One region of the Cohnella sp. 56 genome, then DNA from elsewhere that is predicted to be linked to it. Evidence: predicted binding sites of a transcription regulator. Region 1 holds the regulator's gene; the other holds the start of a gene.
What was found. Region 1 encodes CtsR, which represses protease genes until heat stress. Its sites were predicted from a motif close to ATGGTCAATAAAGGTCAAACA; they were not measured.

Region 1 (11,736 bases):
ACGAGCATGACGGTGAAGTTGACCGCGACGTTGGCGATTACGTACGACCTTGCGGTTACCGGCGAGGAGAGCAGGCGCAGGAAGGTGCGGTTTTCCTTTTCCCGCAGGATCATCTCCGTCATATTGACGGAAGAGAACATCATGAACGCGATCAGGAAGCCGAGCGACTGGTACGTCGTATCCTTGACGTTGGATTCGTCCTTCAGTTGCTCGCGGCCGACTGCGAACTCGCCTTGCGTATAGTCGCTGTAGATGCGGTCGAACTTGGCTTCATCCCCGCCCGCCCTGGAGGCGATCGAAGCGATGTTGTTCAGGTAGCCGTCCAGCATCGCCTGGACGTATGCCGTCACCTGGGCTCCCTTGACCGACAGCAGCTCCAGCTCCATCGGCTTGCCGGCCTTCAGCGCTTCACCGAAGCCCTGCGGGATGACGATGCCCGCGTCCAGCTTGCCGGAGGCGATCTTGTCTCGCAGATCCGCATCCGACGTGTCCGTCACCTTGATGCCTTCGAGCTTGGCGACGAATGCCGCCGTATCCCGGCCGACGGCATCCGCGCCGTCCGACTGTACGATGCCGATCCGCAGACCCGGGCTGCCCGTCTGGCCGTACATCACGGAGGACAGCAGCACGCCGGCGACCGGCAGCAGGAACAATATAATATTCGCACGACTGCGGAATGAAGTGCGAAGCGTATTCGCCATGAGCCATAATATCGTCTTCATGATCAGATCGTCTCCCTTCTGCGGATCAGAATCGTGCATATGGCGAGCAGCACGGCGGCTGCGATCAGATTGTAGCAGGCAGCCGTCAGAGCAGCCGATGCGTGGCCGCCGAATACGGTATCGAAGATGCCCGCATTGTTCCAGTGGAGCGGCGAGAACCGGGCGAGGCCGCCGATGAAGCCGCCGGCGTCGGATACCGGGAAGTATGCGCCGCCTACGAACGAGGCGATCTGGAGGAAGATCATCAAGAAGGATCGCGAAGCCTTGCCTTGAAAAATCATGCCTGCCGCGAGACCGAATCCGACCGCGAGCAGCACTTCCGTCAGCAGCACGAGGATGACGGAGCCGAGATGGTCTCCCCAATCGGCGCCGAAGGCAAACCGGCTTAGCAGCATGACGGCGAGGATGAAGATGGCGTTAACGACGGTGCTGCCCAGCACCTTGCCGATGAAAATCTCGGACTTGACGATCGGTGCGGCGGACAGCCGGATGATCGTATGGCGGCTGCGCTCGCCCTCGATGAGGGATGCGCCGCTCAGCATGGAGTAGAGCGCGATCATCGTCGTCATGGCGACCGCATAGTAGTCCATGGAGTTGGGCTGGCGATCCGGCGTGAGCGCCATCGACTTCACGAGGGAGGCGGGAGCGGCCTCATCGCCCGATGGCGGGGACTGGACGCCGGCGTTCGCGTAGGCCGCCTCAAGATTGTAGCGGTCTGCAAACGAGTTCAGCATGCCCTGGAGGATGTTGCTCTCCACCGTGCCGCGGCTGCTGGCATAGAGGCTGATTCCCTGGTCGGAGACGACGGCATACGCCGCATAGTCCGCCTCCTTGACGGCCTGCTTGCCGTCCTGTCCGGCCGGCAGCGCTTCGATCGTCACACCGCTGTCCGCGGCGGCCTTGGCGAAGCTGTCCCAGCCTGCCGTGAGTGCGGGGCTCGCCTGATCGAGCTTGTAAGCCATCTTGATATTGCCGACGTCGATATTGCCGGAGAAGGCGTTGGACAGCGCCAATCCCAGGATCAGCATGAGCGCGATCGGAAAGGCGAGCATGAAGATAAACGTAGACTTGTTGCGGAACGCCTGTAAAATTTCTTTTTTTGCGATAAGCAAAATGTTCACGCGTATCTCCTCCTCAGTCTCTCAGATTCCGCCCGGTCAGCGTCAGGAAGACGGTCTCCAGATTCGGCGCCTGCTCCTCGACAGCCCGGATCTCCATGCCGTCGCGGATCAGCTGCTGTACGATGTCGTTCAGGTTGGCGATCTCCGCCCGGGATTGTATCTTGATCCGCTGCTCCTCGATTCTTACGCTCAGCACGCCGCGGATTTCTTTGAGACGCTCCTGGTTCAGCTCCTCGACGCTCTTCACGTCGATCCAGATTTCCTTGGAATCGGTGATGATCGCCTTGAGCTGCTCCTTGGTGCCGTCCGCGATGATCTTGCCGTGGTCGACGATCGCGATGCGCGTGCAGATCTCCTCGACTTCCTCCATGTAGTGGCTCGTGTAAAGGATGGTGCATCCCATGCGGTTCAGTTCCTTGACGGACTGGAGGATGTAGTTGCGCGAGTGCGGGTCGATGCCGACGGTCGGTTCGTCCATGATGATCAGCTTCGGCCGGTGTGCGATCGCGCAGGCGATGTTGAGCCGCCGCTTCATGCCGCCGGAGAAGTTTTTGGGCAGCTCCTTCTGCTTGTCGCCGAGTCCGACGAAGCTGAGCGCCTCCTCTACCCGTGCCTTCAGCTCGCTGCCTCTGAAGCCGTACAGTCCGGCGAAAAATCTCACATTTTCATAAGCGGTCATATCTTCGTAAATGGCCAGGTCCTGCGGTACGATGCCGATGTTCATCTTCGCGAAGTGGGCGTGCTTGGCGATGTTCTTGCCGAGAAACCTGATCTCGCCCTTCGTCGGACGAAGCAGCGAGGCGATCATGCTGATCGTCGTGCTCTTGCCCGCTCCGTTGGCGCCGAGGAAGCCGAAGATCTCCCCTTCCTTCAGGTTAAGCGTCATATTGTCAACCGCCGCGAAGTCCCCGAACTTCTTGGTCAGTCCGCCGATCTCGATAATGTTCATCGTTCATCCGCTCCCGTCGTTCATTTGATGCTCTAATCATAAGAAAAAAGGATGCCCTTATGTCAGTGCATAAGTTCATCCTTGCGCATGAGAATATTCATGACTTGCCGACATGAGATTGTTCATGAGATTGTTCATGAGATTGTTCACGGGACTGTATGCGTTCATGAATCTGTTCATGAGAAACAGGGACAACCGCTATGAAGCGCCGTTGGCGGGCAGCAGCGTCGTCACGCTGAAGCCGCGGGAGCCGTCGACGATAATGGTGCCCCCCCCGGTCGCCGCGCGCTCCTCCATGCCGACGATGCCGAGCCCCTTGACGATCTTGTCCGCTCCGCGGCCGTCGTCGCGGACGACCGCCTTGATGAATTTGTTCATGACCAGCACCTCGACTGCAATCGCGGATGCGCCGCTGTACTTGAGCGAATTGGTCACGGCCTCGGTCGCATTGGCCTGGATAATGCGCCACTGCAGCTGGGTGATCGCGTCCAGATCCCCCGAATAGTTCAAGGTCGCGCGGATGTCGTGCTTGGCGGACAGCTCGTCCACGAACAGCTGCAGGCGTCCGATGCCGAGCTGCTCGGCGGGCGGCTTGGACTGCTTCAGCGTCAGCCGGATGCGCTCCAGCCCTTCCTTGGAGATGACGATCGCGTTGCCGAGCAGCTCCTCGGCTTTGGACCGGTTCGTATCGAGCAGGCGTCTGGCCGCCTCCATCTGGATGAGCGCACCGGCCATCGCATGGCCGACCTCGTCGTGAATCTGCTGCGACAGCCGGCCTCGCTCCTCCAGCTTGATCGTATAGGCGGACTGACGCGCATATTCCTCGTTGTCCGCGAGCGCACGGGTCAGCCGCCGCGCATCTTCCTGCAGCTTGTCGCGCTCCTCCTCGCGCAGGCTTAGCCGCGCGTAGAGCCGGCAGACGGCGTCGTAGAGCAGGAAGCACAGCGCCGCTGCCAGCGCGTAGAGCGGCCGCTGCGGCGCGGGCGACAGCCAGACGGATGCTGCCAGGACGACGGCGGACTGCCAGGACTTCGCGCCGAGACGCGAAGCCGCCTCGTACAGATTCGGGATGGCCAGCAGCAGGATGAGCGGATGCAGCTCCAGCGCGCCGTAGATCGCCAGGGCGGCGGACAGCACCGATAGCACCAGCGATGTCTTGGGACGGCGCTTCAGCGGCGGGATGCCGAAGTTGAGGCCGACATAGATGAGCAGGAGCAGGATGTACGCCGGCCTGAACGAAGCGTCATGAAGGCCGCCGTACAGGGAATATACGATGAACAGCAGCAGAGCGGATTTGCTCCCGAGCAGCCACAGCTCCATCGTTCCCTAATCCTCTTCGTACACGCGGGCTTCACCCGTCAGATAATAAATCGCGATCTGCGTGCGATGCTCGAGCCCGGTCTTGTTCAGGATCGAGGTGATGTAGTTGGCCGTCGTGCCCTCGGAGATGAACAGCTTGCGCGAGATCTCCTTGTTGGACAGGCCGCGGGCGATCTGCTCCATGATATCCAGCTCGCGCTCGGTGAACAGGCTGCGGTCGATCGCCTCGCCCGGCCTGGGCAGCGCGGACGCCGGGTGCGAGGGAGCGGCCTGCGGCGCGGCGGCTTGGCCCGCAGGCGGCTGCGACTGCGGCGGCGTGTGCGGCGGCGGCGTTTGGGGGACGGCGCCGAGCGCCAGCTGCGCCTTGATCTTGTCCAGCACGACGTCCTGGAGCACGTCGTGGTTGTTGTGGACGCTTCTGATGGCATCGCGGATGCGCTCCGGGTCGTTGTTCTTCAGCAGGTATCCCCTGGCGCCGGCCTTGATCGCCTCCAGAATATACTCGTCGTCGTCGAACGTCGTCAGGATGAGCGGCTTCGTCTTCGTATTGGATGCGATCAGCCTCGCGGCCTCCACGCCGTTCATGTTCGGCATGCGCACGTCCAGCAGCGCCACATCCGGCGCATTAGCCTCGCAGAACGCGGCGGCCTGCGCCCCGTCCTCGACCGTCCCCACGACCTCGAACTCCTCGAAGCTGGTCAGGATGATCTTCATCCCTTCGCGGATGAATGAGTTGTCGTCGGCGATCAGCACTTTAATTGTCAACTACTCCCACCTCGCTTGTTCTCTATGTTGATCATAAGCGCTGAGGCGCGCGGCGTAAATATGTATGCCCAGTGCCGTTGCACGGTAGTATCGTGCATCTCCGGCAAAAATGCCGATTTGCGGCGCCGTTGTGCGGTACTGTCGCACATCTCCGGCAAAAATACCGATTTGCGACGCCGTTACACGGCAGTATCGTGTATTTCCGGCAAAAATGCCGATTTGCGGCGCCGTTGTGCGGTAGTATCGTGTATCTCCGGCACAAATGCCGATTTGCGGCGCCGTTACACGGTAGTATCGTGTATCTCCGGCAAACATGCCGATTTGCGGCGCCGTTGCACGGCAGTATCGTGCATCTCCGGCACCTTTACACAACAGAACCGTCCCTTCACGAACAAAACCCGCCCGGAGACGACGCTTGCGAGCGTCCCGCGGGCGGGTTTGCCTATATAAGCTTAGCTATTGTTCTTGACCGGTTCACTCTCTTCGGAAGAGGACGGCGTCGTGTTGTTCACGACGAGCGCGCCTTCCTTCTCGTCGATCTCGAGCGTGTCGCCCTTCTGGATCTTGCCGAGCAGCAGCTCCTCGGACAGCCGATCCTCGATGTGCTTCTGGATCGCCCGGCGCAGCGGACGCGCGCCGTAGGCCGGATCGAAGCCTTCCTTGGCGAGGAAGTTCTTGGCGGCTTCGGTCAGCTCGAACTTGACGTTGTGCTCGACGAGACGCTTCTTGAGGTCGTCTGCCATGAGCGTGACGATCTGCGCGATGTGTTCCTCGGCCAGCGGGTGGAACACGATCATCTCGTCAATCCGGTTCAGGAACTCGGGGCGGAACGACTTCTTCAGCTCGCCGAGCACCTTATCCTTCATGTTGTTGTAGTCTTTGCCCGCATCCTGCACGGCGGTGAAGCCGAGCGTGGAGTTGCGCTTGATCTGGTCGGCGCCGACGTTCGACGTCATGATGATCAGCGTGTTGCGGAAGTCCACCGTGCGGCCCTTGGAGTCGGTCAGACGACCGTCTTCAAGCACTTGCAGCAGCACGTTGAACACTTCGGGATGCGCCTTCTCGATCTCGTCGAGCAGGACGACCGAATACGGCTTGCGTCGCACCTTCTCGGTGAGCTGGCCGCCCTCGTCGTAGCCGACGTATCCGGGAGGCGCTCCGACGAGACGGGACGTGGAGTGCTTCTCCATGTACTCCGACATGTCGATGCGGATGACCGCGTTCTCGTCGCCGAACATCGCTTCGGCCAGCGCGCGGGCGAGCTCGGTCTTGCCTACGCCCGTCGGGCCCAGGAAGATGAACGAGCCGATCGGACGCTTCGGATCCTTGAGTCCGGCACGTGAGCGGCGGACGGCGCGGGAGACGGCCTTGACGGCTTCCTCCTGGCCGATGACGCGGTCGTGCAGGATGCTCTCGAGCTTCAGCAGGCGCTCGGTCTCTTCCTCGGCCAGCTTGACGACCGGGATGCCGGTCCAGCTCGCGACGACCTGGGCGATATCGTCCGGCGTCACCTCGGAGTCGGTGCGGCCTTGCTTTTCCTTCCACTGGTTCTTGGTGGAATCGAGCTCCTCGCGGATCTTCTGCTCGGTGTCGCGCAGCGCGGCGGCCTTCTCGAACTCCTGGCTCTGCACGGCGGCGTCCTTTTCCTTGCGGATATCCTCGAGGCGCGCCTCGAGCTGCTTGAGATTCGGCGGTACCGTGTACGAGCGCAGTCTCACCTTGGAGCTGGCTTCGTCGATCAGATCGATCGCCTTGTCCGGCAGGAAGCGGTCGGTGATGTAGCGGTCGGACAGCTTGACGGCGGCTTCGATCGCATCGTCCGTGATCTTGACCCGGTGATGCGCCTCGTAGCGGTCGCGCAGCCCGTGCAGAATCTGAACCGCTTCTTCAGGCGACGGCTGATCGACGGTGATCGGCTGGAAACGGCGCTCGAGCGCGGCGTCCTTCTCGATATACTTGCGGTATTCGTCGAGCGTCGTGGCGCCGATGCACTGGAGCTCGCCGCGGGCGAGCGCCGGCTTCAGGATGTTCGACGCGTCGATCGCGCCCTCCGCGCCGCCCGCGCCGATCAGCGTGTGCAGCTCGTCGATGAACAGGATGACATTGCCCGCCTGGCGGATCTCATCCATGATCTTCTTCAGACGGTCTTCGAATTCGCCGCGGTACTTGGTACCGGCGACGACGGAGCCCATGTCGAGCGTCATGACGCGCTTGTCGCGCAGCGTCTCCGGAATCTCGTTGTTCACGATGCGCTGCGCCAGCCCTTCGGCGATCGCCGTCTTGCCGACGCCGGGTTCGCCGATGAGCACCGGGTTGTTCTTGGTCCGGCGGGAGAGCACCTGGATGACGCGCTCGATCTCCTTGGCGCGGCCAATGACCGGGTCGATGTTGTTGTCGCGGGCGCTGGCCGTCAGATCGCGGGCCAGGCCATCGAGAGTAGGCGTGCTCACATTGTTCGAAGGGCCGTGATTCTGCGATACGCTCTCGCTGCTGCCGAGCAGCTGCAGCACCTGCTGGCGCGCCTTGTTCAGGCTGATGCCGAGGTTGTTGAGCACGCGGGCGGCTACGCCTTCGCCTTCGCGGATCAAGCCGAGCAGGATATGCTCCGTGCCGACATACGTATGGCCGAGCTTGCGCGCCTCGTCCATCGACAGCTCGATGACCTTTTTGGCCCGCGGCGTGTATGCGATGTTCGTCGGCTGTTCCTGGCCGCGTCCGATGAGCGACTCGACCTCATCCTGGATTTTCTCCAGACCGAGACCGAGCGCGATCAGCGCCTTGGCTGCGATCGACTCGCCTTCGCGGATAAGACCGAGCAGAATATGCTCCGTACCGATATTGTTGTGTCCCAGGCGCACTGCTTCTTCCTGTGCCAATGCAAGAACCTTCTGTGCGCGTTCGGTGAATCTTCCGAACATCATGAGACAACACCTCCTCCGTATAATATAAGAATAGTTGATTTAGGCATGAGTTGCCAGTCTGGACGAGATCATTTGGGCGCGGGTCATGTCCCGCTGCTCCGGACTGAGCGCCTCGCCGTACGTCTGCTGCAGAAATCCGGGCTGGATCGAGACGAGCAGCTCGTTGAGTGTGCCTTCGTCCACCTCCGGCAGGAGGCCCAGATGTACGCCCAGCCGAAGATCGGACAGCCGCTGCGATGCTTCCTTGGCGTCGATGACGGCCGCATAGCTCAGAATGCCGAACGATCTTTTCACACGATCCTCGACCTTCAGCCTGGATTCGTTCATCAGCTTGGCGCGCGCCGCCTTCTCGTGCTCGATGATCTGGCGAGCGACCGCATGCAGATGCTCGATGATCTCGCTCTCGGACTGGCCGAGCGTGATCTGATTCGACACCTGGAACAGATTGCCCGTCGCCTCGCTGCCCTCTCCGTAGACGCCCCGGACGGCCAGACCGACCTGCGTGACCGCAGACAGAATCCGGTTGATCTGCCCCGTCATGACGAGCGCAGGCAGATGCAGCATGACCGAAGCGCGGATGCCGGTGCCTACATTGGTCGGACAGCTGGTGAGGAAGCCGTACTTCTCGTCGAAGGCGTAGTCGACGGCCTCCTCGAATATATCGTCGATCTTGCTTGCGGTGTCCCACGTTTCCTTGAGCTGGAAACCCGCATGCAGACATTGAATGCGCAAGTGGTCCTCTTCGTTCACCATCAGACTGATGTCCTCGCCAGGCCCGAGCATGAGCGCGGCATGCTGGGCATGGTTCGCCAGCGCGGGGCTGATGAGATGCTTTTCCACCAGCACCTGCTTCTCCAGCTCGCTCAGCTCTGACAGCCGCACGCTGCTGACCTCCCCGAGTCCGCACAGCCTGCCGCTCTCGCTCACTTGAAGCAGCCGCTCCATCGCCTCGACCGATTGGGCCGCACTTGCCATCATCGGAAAGGGCAGATGACGCAGATTGCGGGCGATGCGGACCCGGCTGCTCAGCACGACGTCGCGATCCGGCGCGTCTTGCTTCATCCAGGGACTGAGCGCCTCCGCGGTATATTGTCGATTACCCATGTGCTCCGCCCCCTAACCGTTCTGAACTTCGCGCTCGAGCTCGCGGATGCGGTCGCGGAGATCGGCTGCCGACTCGAAGTCCTCGCCCGCGATCTTCTGCTGCATCTCCCGCTTCAGCCCGTCGATCTCGCGACGCAGCCGCACGAGCCCTCCGGCGCGCTTGGGCACTTTGCCGACATGCACCGTATTGCCGTGCACCCGCTTCAGCAGCGGGTCCAGCCGATCCGCGAACTGCTTGTAGCAGCGGGCGCAGCCGAACCGGCCCAGCTTGCTGAACTGACCGTATGTCATGCCGCAGCCTTCGCAGCGCAGCGTCTGTGCCTGCGCCTTGGAGGCGGAGATGCCGGAGGGATCGAAGTCCATCAGCCCGGAGAGCAGATTGTGGATGGAAAAGCCCGACGGCGTGCCGGGGATGAGTTCTCCCTTCTCCCTGGCGCAAGCCTCGCAAATGTGCAGCTCCGTTTTTTCTCCGTTGACGTACTTCGTAAAATGAAGCGTTGCCGGCCTCTGGCCGCATTCCTGGCAAACCACCTTAATCTCCTCCCTGCAGACATCATTGATGATCGGTTCTCCCGGCAGCCGTGCTAACGGGCCAGCAGCGCCAGCAGCATGACCCGCATCAGATTCGACCTCAGCTCGTCCTGGAGCGGCTGCTTGAGCGGCAGCGCCTCGGAGGAGAGCGCCGTTCGCATGAGATGCGCTTCGCGCGCCGTGACGATCCCCGCCTCCTCGAGCTGATAGATCAGACCATAGGCCTTGTTCTCGTCGATCCGGCTGCCCGCGCTCTGATGCAGCAGACGCTGCACGGCCTCCAGCGACGGCAGGTCCACCCGCTGGATACGGATATAGCCGCCCCCGCCGCGCTTACTCTCTACACTATACCCCTTTTCAAGGGTAAATCTCGTGCTGATCACGTAGTTGATCTGCGAAGGGACGCAGGAGAACTTCTCCGCGAGATCCCCCCGTTGAATCTCAACCGAGCCTGCGCCGTTCTGCAGAATCTGCTTCAGATAGTGCTCGATGAGATCGGATATGTTACGCATGGCAACAGCCCAACCCCCTTCCCGGAGAATGGCTTTGACTTCTGACTTTGACTTTCTTTGACTATATTCATATTATACGTATTATTTTATAAAATGCAACCCCGGTCAGCTGGTGTGCGCGGCAGCGAGGATACAAGTGCTCGTCGTCTCAGTATGCGCCAAAGCGATAAACTTCATAATGGCGAACAAGCGCAAATTCATGCTGCCGGCTCGTTGGAGCGGCGACATGATTCTGCGCTTCGATCGTGCGTCGGGTCAGAAAAAATCCATCAGGCAAGTACGGTACTGCGGAATGCGGCGCTCCAGCAGAGCGATCTGCGCGGCGTTGGCTTGCAGCCTGCCTGCTTGCGCCAGCATGCCCGGACGGCGGCCGCCCAGCAACAGTGCGGCCAGCGTCTGAATGTCCAGCGTTGCGGCGCCCGAAGCCATCCCATCGTCGTCGCGTGTCAGGGTCGCGCTTCCGTCTTCCTCGACGGCGAGCTTGAACGCCCCTTCGTTCCACGGCGCATGCGCATCCGACAACCGGAGCAGCATCTCCTCCCGGCCGCCCGGTTCGAACGAATACTGACCGACGAACGCCTCGGCGTCGACGATTCGCGACATGAAGTACGGCTCCAGCTCCTGCTTGAAGCGCGGATCCGGCACGAGAAACGGCAGCGGATCGTCCGAAGGCACCGTCAGCAGCAGCTTTTCGATCATCGAATCATGATTGCCGATGAAGTCCCATAGGCCCAAGCGGGCTTCCTCGGTTACGTTCACCAACTCCAGCACCGTCAGCTTTCGATTTTCCACCTGGTAGTGCAGATAGCCTTCAGGTACGCCTGCCGTATTGCGGTATAGGACAAGCATGGCAGGCGTCTGCCAGCGCTTGCGGGACCACCACTGCTCTGAACGGTCCAGCATGCCCGTATAACGCGACGCCGCTTTATCGTACAGTGCGGTCACTGCGGCGTCTCCCGGCGCGATCCGCTCGATGCTGCCGCCGGCGCTGCGTTTGGCAGGGAAGTGACGGGGCTCCAGCTCGTACTTTTTGCGTTCGACGGTCATTTCCCAGCCATATTTTCTGTAGAATGAAAACGCGAACGGATGCAGCATGCTGATCGTCTGGCCTTGCTCGCGCATCTGCTCGAGCGATGCTCGCAGCAGCTGCGCGACACAGCCGTGCCGCCTGGCTTCCGGCCAGGTCGCTACGCCTGCGATGCCGCCCATCTCCATGCGGGTCCCGTTCACCCAGACGCGGAACGGGATGACGATCAACGCCGATAGCAGACGGCCTTGTTCGTCGAAGGCTCCGATATGCTCCTCCGGCCGAAAGTTCGCCCGTTCCGCCTCCCGTCGATCCGCCGGCAGCTTAAATTGAAAAGCAAATTCGAATAATGCAATTCGCTCGTCGAATTCCTCGCGCTTCAAGTGACGAATGATCATGCGTGTACTCCGCCTCCTTCATGCTATAAATATAGCTCAGGAGCGGTCGACTTGCACGTCGCGACGGCTCAACACCTGGTTAACGCTCGTTCCTCTGATATATAAATAAGCGTATACGATCGACAAGAGCATGACGACGGCCAATCCCCAATATTATCGCAAGGCTGAGAGAGGCCGGTGAGCGGTCCTGCGGCGATATCGATTTTCCGATCGCCAAGTCCACCGTCTCGCATCATACGCGTACGTTGAGAGAAGCGGGGATCGTCCGGACGCGTATCCAGGGCACCCAGCGCCTCTTATCCATTCGCGAAGACGATTTGGAAGCGCGATTTCCCGGTGTGCTCAATGCTGTTTTGGCTTCATACG
Region 2 (11,736 bases), on a different contig from region 1:
CTGAATCTTAGACCCAACCGCGCGCCTTGAACCATTCGAAGTTCAGCTTCGCGCTCTCAAGCGAGCTCACGTCGTACTGCTCCTGCTCGATGATGACGTACTCGACGCCCGCCTTCTCGGCTGCCGCGAGTGCGGAATCCCAGTCGACCGAGCCCTTGCCGATCTCGGTGTCCGTGCCGTCTTCCTTGAAGTCCTTGGCGTGCACGAGCGGCAGGCGGCCCGCATACTTCTCGATGTAGGCAGCCGGGTCTTGGCCGGCGACCTTCACCCAGCCCAGGTCGAACTCGGCGACCAGTTCTTCGGCGGACAGCTGCTCGAACAAGTGGTCGATGACCAGCTTGCCGTCCTGTGCCGGCTTGAACTCGAACGCATGGTTGTGGTAACCGAACTCCAGACCGGCGGCGCGAACGATCGCAGAGGCGCGCTTCAGCGTCTCGACGAACTGGTTCACATCTTCGACGGACGGGTTGTCCGCCAGCGGGAACCACGGCACGACGAAGCGCTTGACGCCGAGCTCCTTGTAGTAGGCGACCTTCTCGTTCAGATCGTCCTCGAACTTGTCCGGCTCCTGTACGTTCAGTCCGACATGCGCCGAGTTCGCGTTCAGGCCGGCATCGGCGAGCGCCTTTTTCAGATCGGCGGCGGACACGCCATAGTTGCCTGCCAGTTCTACGTTCTTGTATCCGATATCGGCGATCTCGCGGATCGTGCCGAGGAAGTCCTTCTCGCTGCGGTCGCGTACGGAATACAGCTGAATACCCAATTGCGGCTTGCTCATCATTATTACCTCCAACATGGGATTTGCGCGATCGCGCATGCATGAGACGCTTGCTTGCCTTTATTATAGGCTTGCGGAGAGAACGCTTACGAGTCCGATATTGGCTGAATTTATATGGCATTTGGACTTTCGGGCGAGCGGATGCGGCGTACGGTGTCATAATTCGCAGCACAAGTTTTTATCTTGATCCATGGCCGCCTCGGCTCACACCGTTCCATTGTAAAAAATCCCCGAGAAAACGGCCGCATAGGCAGCGTTCCCCGGGGATCGGTCGATCATGCTATTGGCGCGGCCGCGGTGGGCCGGGCCGGTCTTACTTGAACTTCTTCAGGTTGTAGAACGCCTTCTTGCCCGCGTATACGGCGGAGCCGCCCAGGCGGTCTTCGATGCGAAGCAGCTGGTTGTACTTCGCTACGCGGTCCGTACGGGACGGCGCGCCTGTCTTGATCTGGCCGGCATTGGTCGCGACGGCGATGTCGGCGATCGTGCTGTCCTCGGACTCGCCGGAGCGGTGCGAGATGACGGCCGTGTAGCCGGCGGTCTTGGCCATCTCGATCGCTTCGAACGTCTCGGTCAGGGAGCCGATCTGGTTGACCTTGACGAGGATCGAGTTGCCGATGCCTTGCTCGATGCCCTTCGACAGACGCTCGGTGTTGGTGACGAACAGGTCGTCGCCGACGAGCTGGATCTTGTCGCCGAGCTTCTCGGTCAGCAGCTTCCAGCCTTCCCAGTCGTCTTCGGAGCAGCCGTCTTCGATCGTGATCAGCGGGTACTTGTCAACCCAGCTGGCGAGCAGGTCGACGAACTCGGCGGACGTGTAGGACTTGCCTTCGCCCTCGAGGTGGTACTTGCCGTCCTTGTAGAACTCGGTCGAAGCGACGTCCATGCCCAGGAACACGTCGACGCCCGGCTTGTAGCCGGCCTTCTCGATGGCCTCGATGATCGTGGACAGCGCTTCTTCGTTGGAGCCGAAGTTCGGTGCGAAGCCGCCTTCGTCGCCTACGGCCGTGTTCAGGCCCTTGGCCTTGAGCACGCCCTTGAGCGCGTGGAAGATCTCGGCGCCCGTGCGGAGCGCTTCCTTGAACGTAGGCGCGCCGACCGGCAGCACCATGAATTCTTGCACGTCGACATTGTTGTCGGCGTGCGCGCCGCCGTTGACGATGTTCATCATCGGCACAGGCAGCGTCTTGGCGTTGAAGCCGCCGAGGTAAGCGTAGATCGGCAGGTCGAGAGCATCGGCGGCTGCGCGCGCGACGGCGATCGAGACGGCCAGGATCGCGTTGGCGCCCAGCTTCGCCTTGTTCGGCGTGCCGTCGAGCTCGATCATCTTGCGGTCGATGGCGACCTGGTCGAGCGCGTCGTAGCCGATGATCTCCGGCGCGATGATAGAGTTGACGTTGTCGACAGCCTTCTCGACACCCTTGCCGAGGTAGCGGTCTTTGTCGCCGTCGCGAAGCTCGACAGCTTCGTATGCGCCGGTGGAAGCGCCGGACGGTACGATGGCGCTGCCGAACGCGCCGGATTCGAGGCGGACTTCGACTTCAACCGTAGGGTTGCCGCGGGAGTCCAATACTTCGCGTGCATAGACGTCGGAAATAATCGTCATGGGAATGAACACTCCTTAGTTAGTTAAATGTAATCGGTTCGTTCGAGTCGGTTGCGTCGGTTGAGCCGATCGAGTCGGTTGCGTCGATCGAGTCGGTTGAGCCGGTTGAGCCGATTGGCGCCGGATTTAGCTGCAAATATGCAGTTGATCCGGCAGCTACGGCCGGCTGCGACGGGGATAGCTGCGAATATGCAGTTCATTCCCCTGCCACGAGCCCGATTGCGGCTGATTCTCGATAAATAGCTGCATATTTGCAGCTATCGCGCGATCTCCCGGCCGCAAGACGACGAATAGCTGCTTTTTTGCAGCTATTCGTCCAGACAGGCGCGGCGGCTGCCACGCCGTCTCCTGCGAGCTTACTCGCCCAGCGGCGCGAGCAGCGTGCGGCCGGTCATCTCGGCCGGCTGCGGCAGCTCAAGCAGCGTCAGCAGCGTCGGCGCTACGTCCGCCAGCATGCCGCCGTCGCGCAGCGAGACGCCGTGCTTGGTCACGATGCACGGGACCGGGTTGGTCGTGTGCGCCGTGAACGGGCGGCCCGCAGCATCGATGACCATGTCGGCGTTGCCGTGGTCGGCGATGATGACGGCGGCGCCGCCCTTGGCGAGGATCGCGTCGACGACGCGGCCGAGGCAGGCGTCCGTCGCTTCGACGGCCTTGATCGTCGGCTCCAGCATGCCGGAGTGGCCGACCATGTCCGGGTTCGCGAAGTTCAGGATGATCGCGTCGTGCTTGTCGGACTCGATCTCCTTGACCGCCGCGTCCGCTACTTCATAGGCGCTCATCTCCGGCTGCAGGTCGTACGTGGCGACCTTCGGCGAGTTGATCAGCACGCGTGTCTCGCCCGGCAGCTGCAGATCGCGGCCGCCGCTGAAGAAGAACGTGACGTGCGGGTACTTCTCGGTCTCGGCGATGCGCAGCTGCGTCTTGCCCTGCTGTACGAGCACCTCGCCCAGCGTGTTGTCCAGTTCCTTGGGCTTGTACGCGACGAACCCGCCGACCGTCTCGCTGAACAGCGTCAGGCAGACGAAGTACAGGCCGACCGGGCGTCCCGCGCCGCGGTCGAAGCCGCGGAAGTCCTCGTTCGTGAACACGTTGGACAGTTGGATCGCACGGTCCGGACGGAAGTTGAAGAAGATGACCGCGTCTTCGGACTCGACCAGTCCGACCGGCTTGCCGTCCACGCCGACGATGACCGTCGGCAGTACGAACTCGTCGTACACCGACGCTTCGTAGGACGCCTTGACCGCCTGGATCGGATCGACCGCCGTCGGGCCGTCGCCGTACACCATCGCACGGTACGACTTCTCGACGCGCTCCCACCGCTTGTCGCGGTCCATCGCATAGTAGCGTCCTTGCACGGTCGCGATCTTGCCGATGCCGAGCTCTTCGATCTTCGCCTGCAGCTGGGTCAGATAGCCGACCGCGCTGTCCGGCGCCACATCGCGTCCGTCGAGGAACGCATGAATATATACGTCGCCAAGGCCCTCGCGCTTCGCAAGTTCAAGCAGGGCGAACAGATGCGCGATATGGCTGTGCACGCCGCCGTCCGACAGCAGGCCGTACAGATGCAGCTTCTTGCCGTTCTGCTTGGCGTGGTTCACCGCGCCGCGCAGCGTCTCGTTGTCATAGAAGTCGCCCTCGCGGATCGACTTGGTGATCCGAGTCAGGTCCTGATACACGATGCGGCCCGCGCCGATGTTCAGGTGTCCGACCTCGGAGTTGCCCATCTGGCCCTCGGGGAGGCCGACGGCCTCGCCCTGAGCGGTTAATTGCGTATGCGGGTAGGTCGCCCACAGACGGTCGAAGTTCGGCTTGTTCGCTTGGGCCACGGCGTTGCCGTGCGTCTCCTCGCGCAGGCCGAATCCGTCCAGAATGATGAGCGCGACCGGCTTCGGAGCTGCCATCTTACTTCGCCCCCTCGACGAGGGCGATGAAGGAGGCCGGCTCCAGGCTGGCGCCGCCGACGAGCGCGCCGTCGATGTCGGATTCGCCCATGTACTCGGCGACGTTGTTCGGCTTCACGCTGCCGCCGTATTGGATGCGGATCTTCGCCGCGACTTCGGCGCCGAACAGCTCCGCCACGACGCCGCGAATCGCCTTGATCGCGTCGTTGGCATCCGTCGCCGTCGACGACTTGCCCGTGCCGATCGCCCAGATCGGCTCGTAAGCGATGACGACCTGCGCCGCCTGCTCTGCCGTAAGGCCGGCCAGTGCGGCCGTCGTCTGCACGCGGTTGACCTCATCCGTCTTGCCGGCTTCGCGCTCTTCGAGCTTCTCGCCGACGCAGACGATCGGGGTCAGACCGTGCTTGAACGCCGCATGCGTCTTCTTGTTCACCGTCTCGTCCGTCTCGGCGAAGTACTGCCGGCGCTCGGAGTGGCCGATGATGACGTAGTCGACACCCAGATCTTTCAGGAAGACGCCGCTGATCTCGCCGGTGAAGGCGCCGTTGTCTTCGAAGTGCATGTTTTGCGCGCCGACCTTGATCGACGTGCCCTTGACCGCTTCGACGAGCGCCGGCAGCGCCGTGAACGGCGCGCAGACGACAGCCTCGACGCTGGCGACTTCAGCTTTGCCCTTCACCTCGGACACGAATGCAGTCGCTTCGGAGACGGTCTTGAACATTTTCCAGTTGCCAGCGATGATCGGAGTTCTGCTCATGGGTTCACCCTCACTTGTCGTTCAGGGCGACGACGCCAGGAAGCGCCTTGCCCTCCATGAATTCGAGCGACGCGCCGCCGCCCGTGGAGATATGATCCATCTCGCCTGCCAGCTTGAACTTCTCGGCAGCCGCAGCGGAGTCGCCGCCGCCGATGACCGTGTATGCAGAAGTATCCGCGCACGCCTGCGCTACCGCACGCGTGCCGTTCGAGAAACCTTCGACCTCGAATACGCCCATCGGTCCGTTCCAGACGACCAGCTTGGAGTTTTTGATGACGTCCGCGTAGATCTCGCGCGTCTTGGGCCCGATATCGACGCCTTCCCAGTCGGGACGGATGCCGTCGATGCCGACGATCTCGATGTTCTTGTCGGACTTGAAGTCATCGGAGATGACGAGGTCGACCGGCAGGTACAGCTTCTTGCCGAGCTGCTTCGCCTTTTCGACGAACTCCTTGACCTTCTCCAGCTTGGACTCGTCGAGCAGCGACAGGCCGATCTCGTAGCCCTGGGACTTGAAGAACGTGTAGGAGATGCCGCCGCCGATGATGATGTTGTCCGCGATCTCGATCATCTTGTCGATGACGTCGATCTTGTCCTTGACCTTGGAGCCGCCGATGATCGCCGTGAACGGACGGTCCGGATCGTTGAGCGCCTTGCCCAGCACGTCGAGTTCCTTCTCCATCAGGAGACCGGAGACGGCCGGCAGATGATGCGCGATGCCTTCGGTGGACGCGTGCGCGCGGTGAGCGGCGCCGAATGCGTCGTTGACGAACAGATCGGCCAGCGCCGCGAATTGCTTCGCCAGCTCGGGATCGTTCTTTTCTTCGCCAGGGTAGAAGCGGACGTTCTCGAGCAGCAGCACGTCGCCGTTTTGCAGCGCGTCGACCTTGGCTTGAACGTCGGCGCCTACGGCTTCGTCGGTCTTGACGACCGGCTTGCCGAGCAGCTCGGACAGACGGGCAGCGACAGGCGTCAGACGCAGCTCTTCTACGACTTCGCCCTTCGGACGGCCGAGGTGGCTCGCCAGGATGACCTTCGCGCCATTCTCGATCAGATACTTGACGGTAGGCAGCGTTTCGCGGATGCGCGTGTCGTCGGTGATCGCGCCGTTCTCGAGCGGCACGTTGAAGTCGACGCGGACGAATACCTTTTGACCGGATACATTAACGTCGCGGACACTCTTCTTGTTCATAGGACAGACTCTCCCTCCAATATTCGTTGAAGCCCGTACGGACGGAAAGAGGAGCGCACAGGTCTCCTCTTTGCCGTCGTCTATCTTCTATAAAGAATAAGTCTTACAGGCCCTTGGAAGCGATGTACTTCGCCAGGTCGACGACACGGTTGGAGTAGCCCCACTCGTTGTCGTACCAGGAGACGACCTTCACCATGTTGCCTTCGACGACCATCGTGGACAGCGCGTCGATCGTGGAGGAAGCCGGGTCGCCGTTGTAGTCGCTCGATACGAGCGGCTCGTCGGAGTAGTTCAGGATGCCCTTCAGCGGGCCGTCGGCAGCTGCCTTCAGCGCTGCGTTGACTTCGTCGACCGTGACGTTGCCCTTAACTTCGGCTACCAGGTCGGTGACGGATACGTTAGGCGTAGGTACGCGGAACGACATGCCGTTCAGCTTGCCCTTCAGCTCAGGCAGTACGAGCGATACGGCCTTCGCAGCGCCCGTCGTGGACGGGATGATGTTTTCTGCAGCGGCGCGGGCGCGGCGCAGATCCTTGTGCGGCAGGTCGAGTACGCTTTGGTCGTTCGTATAGGAGTGGATCGTCGTCATCATGCCCTTGACGATGCCGAACTTTTCATTGATAACCTTCGCAAAAGGCGCCAGGCAGTTCGTCGTGCAGGATGCGTTGGAGATAACGGTATGTTGAGCAGGATCGTACTTGTCTTCGTTGACGCCCATGACGATCGTGATGTCTTCGTTCGTAGCCGGTGCGGAGATGATAACCTTCTTCGCGCCGCCCTTCAGGTGAAGCTCGGCTTTTTCCTTCGCCGTGAAGATACCCGTGGATTCGACGACGATCTCGGCGCCGACGGAAGCCCAAGGCAGGTTGCCCGGATCGCGCTCGGCGAATACCTTGATGGTCTTGCCGTTCACGATCAGCGCGCCTTCGCCCGCTTCGACCGTCGCGTCCAGCGTGCCGTGCGTCGTGTCATACTTGAGCAGGTGCTTCAGCGTGTCGACGCTCGTCAGGTCGTTGATCGCCACGACTTCTACTTCCGGGTTGTTGAGAGAAGCGCGGAATACGTTGCGACCGATGCGACCGAAGCCGTTGATACCGATTTTGACCGTCATTGATAGTTCCTCCTTGGGTTTGGAAAATAAGATTTGATCTATGTCAGGCGCATAAAGCGCCGAGACCACATGTTCTGCCGGACCGGGCGGGCAGCGCCCGGTCTGGATGTGCAGGGCCGGGGAGGTGTCGCCCGGTCCGGCAGCGCGGGGCCGGTTGGTCCGGTCCCCGCGGGGTGCCGGCGGCAGCGTCAGCCGCCGGCGTGCCTGAGCGCTTCCTCGGCGGCCGCCTCGTCGGTGACGAGCACGTCGTCGTGTCCGAAGCGCATGACTGCGGCGATCGCCTCGCCCTTGCTGCGCCCGCCGGCGATGCCGATGACCGACTCGGCGGCCTCGATGTCCTCGAGCCGAAGACCCGCCGTCGCCATCCGGTGGACGACCGCACCCTCGCGGTCGAAATAGTAGCCGAACGCCTCGGCCAGCGCACCGTCCCGCATAATCTCCTGCACGGTGCCTTCATTCAGCTTGCGCCGGCGCGCCATAGCCGTAGCGTCCCCGATGCCGTGAACCACGATACGCGCGCTGCGGATCATGTCCACGACCTCCCGCACGTTCGGCTCCTGCATGATCGTCTGGTAGGCTTCCTCGCTCAGATGATCGGGCACGTGCAACATCCGGTACCGCGCGCCCGTCCGCTTGGCCAGCTCCGAGGCGATCGTGTTCGCCTGGTAGTCCACGCTCTCGCCGAGACCGCCGCGCGCCGGCACGAACCAGTTGTCGCGCAGCGGCGAAGGCACCGAGAACTGCGCCGCCATGCGCGCCATCGTCGTGCCGCCCATGACCGCGACGACGTCGCCGGGGCCGATGACACGGCGCAGCACCTTGCTGCCGGCCCGGCCGAGCTCGCGGCCGGTCTCCTCCGACGTGTCGGAGTCGCCGGGCACGACGACCGCCTGCTTCAGGCCGAATCGCTTGCACAGCGCCGTCTCCAGGTCCGACAGGCCGAACAGCTCCCGCACCATCGGCTCCATCTCTTCGAGCAAGCGCCGGCCCCGATCCGTCAGGCTCACGCCCGTCGTGCCGGCTTCGATGAGGCCCTGCGCCCGCAGCAGATCGAGCTCCGCGCGCAGCGTCCGCTCCGTCAGCTCCAGGCTCGCCGCCAATGTGCGCCTGCCGCCCGTACCGGTGACCGAGATCCGGCGCATGATGTCGTAGCGCTTCTGCAGCACCTGCATCAGATCGGGCACCAGCTTCTTCTGCATCTCTAGAATGTTCCGCATCCTCTTCCGTCTCTCCCTTGAATGCCGGATGAATAGGGCCGGAATGCGACGGGGATTCACGGTGTGGGACTTAATTCGTCCCACTGTGACATTTTAAGTCCCACTTCCTGATTTCATTTTATCGGATTCGGTTGTTAGTTGCAAGCCCAACAATCGTCGAGAGCACTCTTTTATTTTCCGTTGTCCCTACTCATGCCTGGCGTGCGGCTATATGCGGACATGGCAATACCCTGTACCCTTTATACCCCTTTCGAAACCTTTTCAAAGCTCTTGCTTTTCATATGCCTATCGCATATAATGAATCTTGCTGTTGTCGACATGCGCCCGTGGTCCAACGGATATGACGCAGGCCTCCGGAGCCTGAGATTGGGGTTCGATTCCCTACGGGCGCGCCATATTCCTTTCATTTTCAGCACCATTACAGCACCATTCATACCGCCATTTAGGATACAGCAGACGCGTCCGTGCCATACGGGCGCTTTTTTTGATCTCGCGTTTGACTTTCTTTGACTTTGGGTTCATGATCCATTAGAATGGATTCACAGTCGATCCGAGCTTCCCTGGATACGGAATTCGGGCCGTCATCAACATTCACTATCACCTATCACCCCGAGGAGGGATCACGCAATGAGCTTTGTCCCTATGGTCGTCGAACAGACTAATCGAGGAGAGCGGGCTTACGACATCTATTCCCGTCTGCTCAAGGACCGCATTATTTTCCTGGGCACCCAGGTCAACGATGTGGTCGCCAATTCCATCATCGCGCAGATGCTGTTCCTCGCGGCCGAAGATCCGGAGAAAGACATCCACTTATACATCAACAGCCCCGGCGGTTCCATCACGTCCGGCATGGCGATCTTCGATACGATGCAGTACATCAAGCCCGATGTCTCCACCATCTGCGTCGGCATGGCCGCCTCCATGGGCGCGTTCCTGCTCGCGGCGGGCGCCAAGGGCAAGCGCTTTGCCCTGCCGAACGCCGAAGTCATGATCCACCAGCCGCTCGGCGGCGCCGAAGGACAGGCCAGCGACATCGAGATTCGCGCACGCCGCATCCTCAAGCTCCGGGACAAGCTGAACCGCATCCTCTCCGAGCGCACGGGCCAGCCGCTCGAGCGCATCGAGAAGGACACCGACCGCGACAACTTCATGGAAGCCGAGCAGGCCAAGGAATACGGACTGGTCGACAAAGTTATCGAGAAAATTTAACGCAGCAAAAGACCGCCGGAGCGATGCGCTTCGGCGTTTTTTTGCTGCCGCGACGACGGACGTCACGGGATCTGCGGCTGCATCGCGATCGCTTATGGCGTTAATGGTGAACGGGGCGAGATAGCGATGCGCGGCATTCTTATTTACTCGAAAAGCGGTCCGTGACCCGCGATAGCGATGTGCGGCATTCTTATTTGCTCGAAAATCGGTCCGTGGCCCGGGATAGCGATGTGCGGCATTTTATTTACTCGAAAAGCGGTCCGTGACCCGAGATAGCGATGTGCGGCATCCTTATTTGCTCGAAAATCGGTCCGTGGCCCGAGATAGCGATGTGCGGCATCCTTATTTGCTCGAAAAGCGGTCCGTGGCCCGGGATAGCGATGTGCGGCATCCTTATTTGCTCGAAAAGCGGTCCATGGCCCGGGATAACGATGTGCGGCATTCTTATTCACTCGAAAATCGGTCCGTGACCCGCGATAGCGATGTGCGGCATCCTTATTTGCTCGAAAATCGGTCCGTGGCCCGAGATAGCGATGTGCGGCATCCTTATTTGCTCGAAAATCGGTCCGTGGCCCGAGATAGCGATGTGCGGCATCCTTATTTGCTCGAAAATCGGTCCGTGGCCCGAGATAGCGATGTGCGGCATTCTTATTTGCTCGAAAATCGGTCCGTGGCCCGAGATAGCGATGCGCGGCATCCTTATTTACTCGAAAATCGGTCCGTGGCCCGAGATAGCGATGTGCGGCATCCTTATTTGCTCGAAAAGCGGTCCGTGACCCGAGATAGCGATGTGCGGCATTCTTATTTGCCCGAAAATCGGTCCGTGGCCCGAGATAGCGATGTGCGGCATCCTTATTTGCTCGAAAATCGGTCCGTGGCCCGGGATAGCGATGTGTGGCATTCTTATTTGTTGCTTTGACCTTATTTACCGCATTAATCCTCCTGGCTCCGGCGCCAGGGCGAATCGGATCGCCCGGCTGATCAGAGCCGGCAGCAGCGATACATGGTTGTCGTCCTCGAACAGCCGGAACTCCGCGTGCATGCATGTGTCTTGCAGCAGCGCCATCCGCTCGTACATCTGGCGCGCGTTGGCGACCATCGGGATGCGATGGTCCTGCTCCAGCTCGCCGACGCCGATCAACAGCCGGATCGGGGCTGCCGCACCTTCCAGCAGCAGCGCGGCGAACTTGCTCTCCGCCTCAGCCAGCGGCTCCCGGTTCCAGTGAATGGACGGGCTGCCGGCCACATAGGTCCCGAATGACCCGGGACGCGCGAAAAGCGCATGCAGCACGAACAACCCGCCCAGCGAATGACCAAGCAGTGTCTGCCTGCTCCGATCGATCGGGCAGCGGGCCTCGATCGCAGGCTTCAGCTCGTCTTCGATGAAGCGGAGAAAGTCTGCCGCGCCGCCCTGCGCGGGCCAGCTCCCGCCCTCCGGGTGAGCCGGCAGTTGCTCCGGCGGCACTGGCAGCGTAAAGTCATAGTGGCGCGCCTCCGGAAACGGTTCTTCCCCCGGATAGCCGATGCCCACGACGACGGCGGGCAGAACGCCCGTCTTCGCCGTGCGCCGGCTCTGAATCCATACAGCGTCGGCTGCCGTACTGAACAGCGCGTTGCCGTCCAGCACATAGAGGACCGGATAGCCTCTACGGGGCGCCTCTCCCTCGGGTACGGCCATGCGAATCCGGTAGGTCCGCCCGTCGTCCCCGGCCCCGGTCCCGGCTCCGGCCCGCGAACGCATCTCCCACTCCGTTATCCTCATGTCGCCGCGCTCCTTGCCGTCCGCGCGCTCGGCGCCCTTTGCGCCAATTCTAGTTCCGCCATATCGACATCCATCCTCTCATTGCCCGCTTCCGGACCGCTGTTCCCTTTTCCCCAAACATCCCCATCATACGCCCATCACACGTCCATCACACGCTTCTGCGCCCGCGCGCCCACAGATAGATGAAGCTCGGCCCGCCG

Region 2: the regulator CtsR is predicted to act here: its motif matches at 9,059-9,079, upstream of clpP (ATP-dependent Clp endopeptidase proteolytic subunit ClpP).

Annotation. Positions count from the first base shown of each region.
Region 1 is NZ_JAZDQE010000024.1:65,642-77,377, forward strand. Features, by position in the region: gene VQ071_RS27365 (ABC transporter permease) at 1-722, opposite strand, end outside; gene VQ071_RS27370 (ABC transporter permease) at 725-1,843, opposite strand; gene VQ071_RS27375 (ABC transporter ATP-binding protein) at 1,857-2,792, opposite strand; gene VQ071_RS27380 (sensor histidine kinase) at 2,991-4,112, opposite strand; gene VQ071_RS29370 (response regulator transcription factor) at 4,119-4,469, opposite strand; partial or broken gene VQ071_RS29375 (response regulator) at 4,443-4,826, opposite strand; gene VQ071_RS27390 (ATP-dependent Clp protease ATP-binding subunit) at 5,330-7,798, opposite strand; gene VQ071_RS27395 (protein arginine kinase) at 7,838-8,902, opposite strand; gene VQ071_RS27400 (UvrB/UvrC motif-containing protein) at 8,915-9,433, opposite strand; gene VQ071_RS27405 (CtsR family transcriptional regulator) at 9,487-9,945, opposite strand; gene VQ071_RS27410 (GNAT family N-acetyltransferase) at 10,201-11,370, opposite strand; gene VQ071_RS27415 (ArsR/SmtB family transcription factor) at 11,535-11,736, shown strand, end outside.
Region 2 is NZ_JAZDQE010000001.1:33,740-45,475, reverse strand. Features, by position in the region: gene VQ071_RS00250 (sugar phosphate isomerase/epimerase family protein) at 8-778, opposite strand; gene eno (phosphopyruvate hydratase) at 1,092-2,384, opposite strand; gene gpmI (2,3-bisphosphoglycerate-independent phosphoglycerate mutase) at 2,741-4,288, opposite strand; gene tpiA (triose-phosphate isomerase) at 4,290-5,045, opposite strand; gene VQ071_RS00230 (phosphoglycerate kinase) at 5,056-6,237, opposite strand; gene gap (type I glyceraldehyde-3-phosphate dehydrogenase) at 6,341-7,348, opposite strand; gene VQ071_RS00220 (sugar-binding transcriptional regulator) at 7,537-8,565, opposite strand; tRNA gene VQ071_RS00215 (tRNA-Arg) at 8,886-8,960, shown strand; gene clpP (ATP-dependent Clp endopeptidase proteolytic subunit ClpP) at 9,193-9,774, shown strand; gene VQ071_RS00205 (alpha/beta hydrolase) at 10,700-11,536, opposite strand; gene VQ071_RS00200 (FecCD family ABC transporter permease) at 11,685-11,736, opposite strand, start outside.